DNA from 3 places in the Streptomyces sp. RKND-216 genome. Region 1 is predicted to be linked to each of the others. Evidence: riboswitches for the same ligand, from Rfam matches in the RefSeq annotation. Region 1 holds a riboswitch; each other region holds the start of a gene.
The links. A riboswitch is a leader RNA that binds a small molecule or an ion and turns the genes downstream of it on or off. The one in region 1 is predicted to bind cyclic di-AMP.
Positions count from the first base shown of each region.

Region 2: linked by a shared signal. The riboswitch ahead of E4198_RS19455 (peptidoglycan DD-metalloendopeptidase family protein) and the one ahead of E4198_RS03030 (LysM peptidoglycan-binding domain-containing protein) in region 1 are both predicted to bind cyclic di-AMP.
Region 3: linked by a shared signal. The riboswitch ahead of E4198_RS17925 (transglycosylase family protein) and the one ahead of E4198_RS03030 (LysM peptidoglycan-binding domain-containing protein) in region 1 are both predicted to bind cyclic di-AMP.

Region 1 covers NZ_SSBQ01000002.1:613,767-616,954, forward strand. The annotation lists gene E4198_RS03020 (sigma-70 family RNA polymerase sigma factor) at 1-333, opposite strand, end outside; gene E4198_RS03025 (YciI family protein) at 330-749, opposite strand; cyclic di-AMP (ydaO/yuaA leader) riboswitch at 1,497-1,676, shown strand; gene E4198_RS03030 (LysM peptidoglycan-binding domain-containing protein) at 1,683-2,444, shown strand; gene E4198_RS03035 (XdhC/CoxI family protein) at 2,577-3,188, opposite strand, start outside.
Region 2 covers NZ_SSBQ01000002.1:4,480,526-4,483,713, forward strand. The annotation lists gene E4198_RS19450 (hypothetical protein) at 1-291, shown strand, start outside; gene E4198_RS19455 (peptidoglycan DD-metalloendopeptidase family protein) at 376-1,620, opposite strand; cyclic di-AMP (ydaO/yuaA leader) riboswitch at 1,626-1,812, opposite strand; gene E4198_RS19460 (response regulator) at 2,200-3,009, opposite strand; gene E4198_RS19465 (oxidoreductase) at 3,006-3,188, opposite strand, start outside.
Region 3 covers NZ_SSBQ01000002.1:4,014,390-4,017,577, forward strand. The annotation lists gene E4198_RS17925 (transglycosylase family protein) at 515-1,162, opposite strand; cyclic di-AMP (ydaO/yuaA leader) riboswitch at 1,165-1,322, opposite strand; gene E4198_RS17930 (response regulator transcription factor) at 2,126-2,728, shown strand; gene E4198_RS17935 (NAD(P)-binding protein) at 3,000-3,188, shown strand, end outside.

The sequences.
Region 1 (3,188 bases):
GAGCGTGTCGTCGTCGGACGGGGCGGCGTCCTCGCCGGGCGGCGGGGCGACCAGCGCGTCCGGCGGGGCCAGGGCGGCGTCCGCCTCTTCGCGCCGACGGCGTGCGGAGTCACTGCGCAGCTGGTCGGTGAGGCGGCGGGAGGCGACACGGATCAGCCAGCCGCGCGGGTTCTCGGGCCGCCCCTCGGCCGGCCACTGCACGGCGGCGGCGAGCAGCGCCTCCTGGACGGCGTCCTCGGCGGCGTCGAAGTGGCCGTAGCGGCGGACCAGCGCGCCGAGGACCTGCGGCGCGTGGCGGCGCAGCAGGTCCTCGATGCGGGGGTCGGTGGTCACGTCTGGTCCGGCGGCCCGTCCGAAACGGGGCGGACGACGACCGCCGGCTCCGGGTCGGAGCCCTCCGGGACGGGGCAGGAGTAGGCGCGGGCGGCGATCTCGTAGGCGCGCTCCGGGGTCTCCACGTCCACGATCCAGTAGCCCGCGAGGACCTCCTTGGTCTCCCCGAAGGGCCCGTCGGAGACCACGGGGCGACCGTCCTTGTCGGCGGTGACCAGACGGGTCTGGGACGGCTCCGCCAGCCCCTGGGCGTCGACCCATTCACCGGACGCGACGAGGTCCTGGTTGAGCTTCTCCATGTGCTGGAACATGGCCTTGAGCTCGGACTCCGACCAGGCGGGGGCTCCCGGGGAGGAGTTTCCGCTCATGGCGTCGTAGTACTTCTGGGCTGACATCAGCATCAGCATGTACTTCATGGTCTGGCTCCTTCGTCGGCGGCTCCCCTGCGGGTGCCTCTCACCGGAGACGTCGGAGCGGTGCGGCGGGTCTCGACGTCGCGGGGAAGAAATCCCGGAAGAACTTCGGCACCGCTCTCGACCGGATCACGGTCCGGTCACGGGCCCATTGTCGCGCCCCGGTGCCCACCGCGCCCGGTAACACGCGGTTTCCCCGGAACGAGCGATACCCCTGCCCACGGCCACGGCCACGGCCACGGCGACCGTCGTCCGACACAGGTCACCCGCGAAGGCAGGGCGGACGGGCGGAAGGGCGGCACGGGTGCGCGTCACCGAGAGACGGAGGTGACAGGAAAAACAGACAAGTCCGACATGCACCCTCTCCACGCTTCCCTCGCACGGCCAACACCGCTCCACGGCGGGAGAGCTGGAAATAGGTGGATATAAGGAACGCTCCAAGTCCCTTGTGGCGGGACTCACATCGCGCCATGGCCGATCTTGGGAACCGGGACGGCCCGGGATGCGTCGCGCGGCCAAATCGCCTGCGGTGCCTGACGATTAGGAAATCCCGGAGATTCACCGCTCTCACGCTCGGAAAATGCTTCATCGCATAGCGTCGAGGAACACCGGCCGGTAAAGGTCGCAGACGCGAAGGTCACCTTTTCCCGCAGCTTGTCTCCGGCGAATTGACTGTGGTCCTATGTGCTCGCTTCCGCACGTCATGGCGGAGGTTCCCGCGCCGGGACGCCGAATCCTGCCGACCGGCACCAGGGAAAAGCGCAGTAGTCAGCAACGGCAGGAGCGGGGGAACCAGGTAAGCGCCGCGCCGCACGACGGCCGGCTTGGGGTGAAGCCATGCCTCATCGCGCCCCCACGCGACGGGACATGGCCGGGCAACTCTTCTCGCCCGAATCCGACAGCTCACCTCGCAGGCGTAGGAGAGGATTCACCACCATGTCCCGTGGCCGTCACCGCCGCCCGCGTCATCTACTCAATTCCCGCAAGGTCTCCCGCCTTACCGTCGCGCTCGCCGCCGGCGGCGCCGTCGCCGCGCCGATCGCCGCCGCGGGCACCGCCCAGGCCGCCCCCGCCTCCGCGCCGGCCGCCGCCAACGTGAAGACCGTCAAGACCGGCGCCAAGGCGGAGCAGACCGCCGCCGCCGAGAGCTACACCGTCGCCTCCGGCGACACCCTCTTCAAGATCGCCAACGCGCACGACGTCAAGGGCGGCTGGCAGGCCGTCTACGAGGCCAACAAGGAGACGGTCGGCGGGAACCCGGACCTGATCCACCCCGGCCAGGAGCTGACCCTGGAGGCCGCGGCGGCCCAGAAGGGCGGCGAGGCCCAGCAGTCCTCCACCGAGACCTCCGGCGAGTCGGCCGACCAGGCCACCTACCCGGACAACCTGGACGGCTGGATCCGCGAGGCGCTGGCCATCATGGAGCAGGAGGGCATCCCGGGCTCCTACGACGGCATCCACCGCAACATCATCCGTGAGTCCGGCGGTGACCCGAGCGCCATCAACAACTGGGACATCAACGCCCAGAACGGCACGCCGTCCATCGGTCTGCTCCAGGTCATCAAGCCCACCTTCGACGCCTACCACGTCGAGGGCACGGCCTACGACCAGTACGACCCGGTCGCCAACATCGTCGCCGCCTGCAACTACGCGGCCGACCGCTACGGCAGCATCGACAACGTCAACGGCCCCTACTGAGCCCGACGTTCGAGGGTCACTCGACGGCCGCCTCCCACCGGCGTGCAGGTGGGAGGCGGCTTTCGTCGTGCCCGGGGGCGGCGCGCCGCAGCGGTCGGGAGCCGTCGCGGGAGCCGGGCCGCGCCGCAGTGTTCAGGCGACGGAGCCGATCGGCCGGGGCCCACCGCGGGCCCCGGGACCGTCGTGGTGGATCGGGGTGTGGGCCCCGGTCAGCGGCAGCCCGGAGCCGCCGCGGCGGCTGGCGACGATCTCCGCGGCGATGGACACCGCCGTCTCCTCGGGTGTGCGCGCGCCCAGGTCCAGGCCGATGGGCGAGCGCAACCGGGTGAGTTCGAGTTCGGTGACGCCCGCCGCGCGCAGCCGGGCGAGACGGTCCTCGTGGGTGCGGCGCGAGCCCATCGCCCCCACGTAGGCGACCGGCAGCCGCAGGGCCCGCTCCAGCAGCGGGATGTCGAACTTGGCGTCGTGGGTGAGGACGCACACCACCGTGCGGGCATCGACCTCGGTGGCGTCCAGGTAGTCGTGCGGCCAGTCGACGACCACCTCGTCCGCGTCCGGGAAGCGCGCCGCCGTGGCGAACACCGGACGTGCGTCGCAGACCGTGACGCGGTAGCCGAGGAACTTCCCCGCCCGCACCAGCGCCGCAGCGAAGTCGATCGCGCCGAACACCAGCATGCGCGGCGCCGGCACGCTCGACTCCACCAGCAGGGTGAGGGGTACGCCGCAGCGGCTCCCCTCCGCCCC
Region 2 (3,188 bases), 3.9 Mb from region 1:
CAGCCCCAGCAGCACCCGCAGGCTCCGCACCCGCAGGCTCCGCACCCGCAGGCTCCGCACCCGCAGGCTCCGTATCCGCAGCATCAGCCCCCGCAGCCGGGGTGGACGCCGCCGCCCGGCGGTCAGGGCGGACCGGGCTGGGGGCAGCAGCCCCCGGCGGCGCAGCCGCCGCACCCGCAGCAGCAGCCGGGCTGGGGGCAGCAACCCCAGGCTCCGCAGCCGGGGCACGGGCCCTACCCGGGTCAGGGCCAGGGCGGCCACCCGGGCCAGGGACCCGGCGGCGGGTGGTGAGCCGCGCGTGCGCGGCCTGAACACGACGCCGCCCGGCGCGCCCCGGGAGGGGCGGCGCCGGGCGCGTGCGCGGGGCGGGGTGCCTCAGAGGGAGACGCCGTTGGCCCGCAGGTACTGGACCGGGTCGATGTCCGAGCCGTAGTCCGGGCCGGTGCGCACCTCGAAGTGCAGGTGCGGGCCGGTGCTGTTGCCGGTGGAGCCGACGGCCCCGATCTGCTGGCCGGCGCTGACGCTCTCGCCCGCCGAGACGGACAGCGAGGACAGGTGGCCGTACTGGCTGTACCGGCCGTCCTCGTGCTGGATGACGACCTGGTTGCCGTACGAACCGGCCCAGCCCGCGGAGACGACCGTGCCGTTGGCGACGGACTTCACCGTGGTGCCGGTGGAGGCGGCGAAGTCCACACCGGTGTGGTAGCCGCTGGACCAGCTGGCGCCGGTCTGGTGGTACGGGGTGCTCGTGGCGGCCTCGACCGGGGCGGAGAAGCCGCTGGCGGCGCTCTCGGCCTGGGAGGTGTCCGCGGACTCCGCGGCGGCGGAGCCGGCGTCGGAGCTCCCCGAGTCCTGCTTCGGCGCCGGAGCCTTCTTCTCGGGCTTCTCGGCGGTGTCCTTCTTCGGCGCCTCGCTCTGCGTGGCGCTGGCGGCGGAGCCGTTCAGGCTGAGCTCCTGGCCCGGGTAGATCAGGTCCGGGTTGCCGCCGATGACCTCGCGGTTGCCGTCGTAGACGGTGTTCCAGCCGCCGTCCACGTCGTGCGCGTTGGCGATCTTGAACAGGGTGTCGCCGCTGACCACGGTGTAGCTCTCGGTCTTGGCGTCCTTCGGGGCCTTCGTGTCCTGGGCACCGGTGTCGGCCTTCGGGGCGGCCTGCTTCGGGGCCTCGGCGGTCTCGGCCTTCGAGGCGGCGGCGTCCTCGCCACCGCCGTTCGGGTCGATCTGCGGGTCGCCGCTGTTCTGCTGCAGGCCGGCCTGCGGGCCGCAGACGGGCCAGGCGCCCGGGCCCTGGAGGGCGAGCAGCTTCTCGGCGGCGGCTATCTGCTGGTCCTTGGTGGCGAGGTCGGCGCGGGCCGCGAACTCGGTGCCGCCGGCGGCCTCCCAGCTGGACTGGGTGAACTGCAGGCCGCCGTAGAAGCCGTTGCCGGTGTTGATGCTCCAGTTGCCGGTGGACTCGCACTGGGCGACCTTGTCCCAGGTGTCCACGGAGGCGGCCTGGGCGCCGCCGGCGGTCACGAGCGGAAGGGCGATGCCGGCGCCGCCCGCGGTCAGGGCGAGAGCGGTGGCGCGGCGGGTGAAACGCTGCGTCTTGGAGCGACGATGACGTCCGCGTGCAGACATGGCTGTGGTCCTCTCCTACGCCTGCGAGGTGAGCTGTCGGGTTCGGGCTGGAGTTGCCCGGTCGCCTGTGCGAGCGCATGAGCGGCACTCGCTGCGACTTCACCCCAAGCCGTCCGGTGCGTGACGTACCGGCGCGGCACTTACCTTGGGTCCCCCACTCCTGCCGTTCGTGGGTCACGGGTGGCTCCTGCTCCGGGCGGCAGGACTCGGCGTCCCGGCTCAGGGCCGCCGCACGAGCGCGGCGGCGGAGGGAACGAAAACACAAGGGTTCGGATTGCGGCAAGAAAGTCGGGTTTACGGACGGTCTTCACGCGGGCTTCACGCCACTCCGACACGACTGTGTGCTGCTGTCCGTTTTCGTTGAGTTGTCGCGATCTTCGTGTGTCGAATGCTCAACTCGACGCTATTGGTGGGGAGTTGAGGAGGCCCCGAATTTTGACCCGGCGCGCGGCGCGCCCCGCTGAGACCGTGTTGTTATTCGCGTCACGCTGCGAGGAACAGAGCGCCAATATCCATCCTGAAGCACCAAATAGGACGTAACGGTCTTCCCTGCGGTAATGCATCGGTATCGTGCGGATCTCAGTCCCGTCCGGTCCGGGGTGGCGTGGCGCCGGGGAGGCGGTACCGGCGCTCCGGGCGACCCGTGGTGCCGTACCGCAGCGACACCTCGGCCTCGCCGCCGGCCGCGAAGTGCTCCAGGTAGCGCCGCGCGCTCACCCGGGAGAGCCCGCTCAGCTCCGCGCACTCGGCTGCCGAGAGGTCTCCCGGTGCCTCCTTCAGCGCCCGCCGTACGAGCGCCGCGGTCTGCGCGGTCAGTCCCTTGGGGAGGGCCGGTGGCTCGCGCGGCGGCGCGGCGGCTCGCGGAAGCCCGGCGGGGGAGCCGAAGACCCGGTCGACCTCCGCCTGCCCGGCCTCGCCTGCCGCCGCGAGTGCCGCCAGTTCGCGCCGCCGCTGTGCGTAGGCGAGCAGCCGCTCCCGCAGGGTCCTGCTCTCGAACGGCTTGATGATGTAGTGCACGGCCCCGCCGAGCTGGGCTCCGCGCACGGTCTCCACGTCGCGTGCTGCGGTGACCACCAGGACGTCCACCCCCGGGGAGGCGGGCGCGTTGCCCTTCTCCTCGCCGGGGTCGCCCCGCAGTGCGCGCAGGACGTCCAGCCCTGACATGTCCGGCAGGTAGATGTCCAGCAGCAGCAGGTCCGGGCGCAGCGCGCGCACCGCCGTCAGTGCCTCGGCGCCGGTCCGGGCCTCTCCGGCGACGGCGAATCCGGGGGTCTGATCGACCATCGCGCGGTGCAGTCGGGCGACCATGAAGTCGTCGTCCACGACGAGCACCCGCACCGTCGGCCTGTCGTCCGGCCCGTTATGTCCTGGTGCGTGGTGGTGTGTCATTCCAGGGCCTCGTAGCGCACGCCCGTCAGCTCCTCGGACGCCTCCCACAGCTTCCGGGCCATCGCCGGGTCCCGCGCCCAGGGCGCCCGCCAGGCTGCGCCCGGCGCGCCGCGCAGCCCCAGCAGTCGCGGCCCCACGAAGGCCCCGGGACCCACCTCCGCGGAGGTGGCGGCGTAGAG
Region 3 (3,188 bases), 3.4 Mb from region 1:
CTGAGCGCCCCGCCGGGGCGGAACGGGGGCGTGCTCGCTGGAGTCGGACGTCAACGCGCCGTGAACTTTGCCGGGTTCTGGCAATGTGCGGGTCCTGCGCCGCGTGTCACGATGAGGCCCGCAAGGCAGTCGGCACGGGGGTGCGGCGCAGGAGTCCTCGGCGCGTCAAGCGCCGGGTTCCCGCGCCGGTCCGATCGGGTCCGCCCATGGGAGGGGATCGGACACCGGCTGTCTGTGCAGGTGAAAGGCGTGGGCGCCGATACCTCCCACGGGGGTGGGGGTATCGGCGCCGGTACGCCGGAGCCGCCTGCGGCCCGAGGGCGGCCCGCGCCGGGGAGATCCCGGCCCGCCCGGCCGGGGGAGGGCGACTGCCGGGCCTGGTTGCCCGGTTCTTGCCTCGGGGGTGGAGGAACGGGGAGGAGACGGGGGGGGCGGTCCGCGCCTGCGCCGGAGGGGAGCCGGGCGGGCGCGGACCGCGGGGCCGGAAAGGTCGTGCGGGCGGCCTGACGGCGGGTCAGCGGATCACGAGCTGCTGACCGGGAAGAATGAAATCGGGGTCGTCGCCGACGACCGAGCGGTTGTCCTCGTAGATCTGCTGCCAGGTGGTGCCGTACGCGACGGCGATGGCGCCGAGGGTGTCACCCGAGCGGACGGTGTAGTCCGACCCGGTCGGCTGCACCGGTTGCACGGGCTGGGACTGCTGCTGGGGAGCCGACGGTGCCGTCGGCTCCGTCGCCTGCTGGTCCGGCACACCGGTGTCGGGAGCCGCCTCCGCGGGGGGAGCCCCTGCGGTCAGCCCGCCCTCGCTGCCGCAGACCGGCCAGGCACCCGGGCCCTGCATCTCCAGCAGTTTCTCGGCCACGGCGATCTGCTCCTGCTTGCTGGCCAGGTCCGCACGCGGGGCGTACTGCGTGCCGCCGGCGGCCTCCCAGCTGGACTGGGAGAACTGCAGCCCGCCGTAGTAGCCGTTGCCGGTGTTGATGCGCCAGTTTCCGCTCGACTCGCATGCGGCGACCTGTTCCCAGGTGTCGACGGAAGCGGCTCTGGCGTTGGACGCCGACATCAGCGGAAGCGCGACCGCGGCTCCCGCCGTGCTCACCAGGGCCGCGACGCGTGCGCGGGTGCTGGACAGGTGTGCCCGGTACTTGCCAGTGAACAGCATGTTCGTCTCCTCACCGACGCCTGCGAGGTGAGCTGTCGGGCTCGGGCCGGAGAGTGCCCGTCCGTCCGCTGACGCGGGCGGATACGCCCCGAGCCGCTCCCTCCTTCGGGTGCGGCGGCCTACCTGGGTCCCCCGCTCCTGCCTACGGCGCTCACGCGACGAAGTGCCCCCGGCCGCCGGCAGGATTCGGCGTGACGGCCGCGGTGCCCGTCAGGCGACGAGCGATGCGACCGTAAGCACATCGCACCGGAGTGTTCAAAAACCGACATACAGGACGTCCGGGTGTTCCGGTGTTGCGCCGAACCGGTGATTCCGCAGGTGGTGACGGTGTGTCGGACGTGCATGCCGCCGCGCGAGCGTCACTCCTCTGGAGGGAGACCGAACGCGCCGCCGCAGCCCTTCTCCTGACGTGGCGTCGAGCCGGTCGATCGCACTCGGGGAGGGATGGGCCGGGAGGCAGGGGTCCGGACGTTCACCTTGTGAAGAGAGGGAGTGCGACCGTGGAAGCGCCGGGGCGGAGTCGTGGGTGTTACAGCTGATACGCGCGTGTCGGCTACGCGTAGGTAGCACACCGGAGAAGCTCAGGTCCAGCTCAAATCGACATCGGCCTTCCCGGCATAGCGGGAGGTAGAGCGACATCCTGGGCGCCTTCTCTTTGTGAAGGGCCATTGACCGGTCTCAAGTCGGTCTGTAACTCTACGGAACGCAGGCGGTGTGGTCGATCGCCTTGGATCTCCACCCTGGAGCAACGCCGAACGGGGGTGAACCGACAGGGGTGGAGCACGGCAGAGCGTCCGAGAGGGTTCTGCTGTTCGTTTGAATTTGTGCCGACACTGGGGTTGGAGGGGTGGCACCCTCCGGGGCGTTTTCGCGGTACGGGCCAGTGTATGTTCACGTTCAAGCTGGGACTTCGGCGTGCCTGGGAACCACGGGCTCACCGGGTCCACGCGGGGAGTTCAAGCAGTGACAATTCGCATCCTAGTGGCCGACGAACGTCGCCTGATCTCGGAGACTCTGGCCGAAACCCTCAAGCAGGTACGGGACTTCGACGTCGTGGAGACCGTCAACGACAGCCGGCAGATCGTCCCGGCGGTGCTGCGCGTACGTCCCACCGTCGCCGTCCTCGGCGCGACCACCACGGGTCGCGACGAGCTCCACCTCGCCGACGAACTGCGCGCCGCCGCACCCGACTGCGGCATCGCCGTCATCGCGGCCGAGCCCAGCAGGGCGGTCCTGGACCGCGCCATGGCCGGCGTCTTCAGCGTCATCCCGAACCACGCCCGTTTAACTCATCTGGTGCATGCCATCCGGGGCATCGTGGCGGGTTGTCCGACGATCGACCCGTCCCTGCTGCGCCCTCCCTCCCGCAACAGCCGCCAGCTGAACGACCGGGAGAGAGAAGTGCTGAGACTGACGGCCGGCGGAGCACCGATCAAGGAGATCGCTGCGGAGCTCTACCTGTCACCCGGCACGGTCCGCAACGTCACCTCCAGCGCCATCAAGAAGCTGGAGGGGCGCAACAGGTTCGACGCCGCCCGGATAGCGAACAGCCGCGGTTGGCTCTGACCACGCCATCGCCTCAGCCCCTCTCCTTCTCAGTCCTCCACATTCGGCGCCCCGCCGCGACGCACGCCCGGATGACCCGGACGCCGCCGGTGCGCCGCTGCGGTGACGTCAGCTTGCGGCGACCCCCGGCCGGGACGCGACCCGGTACGGCCGGGACGATGACCGATGTCATGCCACACGCGACAGAAGTCAGCAGCCTTCCGGGCGGCGTTGTGCCCGCCCCGCGGCGTGGACATCCTCTGTGCCTGAGATGTGGAGAGAAGGCAGAGCGGTGCGCGTTGCAGGAGTGGAGGACCGGCCGCGCATCGCTGTGGTCGGTGCCGGTATCGGCGGACTGGCACCGGCGGCCGCACTCACCGCGTCCGGTACGCGGTGCGAGGTCTTCGAGCGGGAGCGGGAGTCGGCCGGGGACGGCGCGGGTGAGGAACTCGCGCCGAACGCGGTCCGGCCCCTGCGCCGG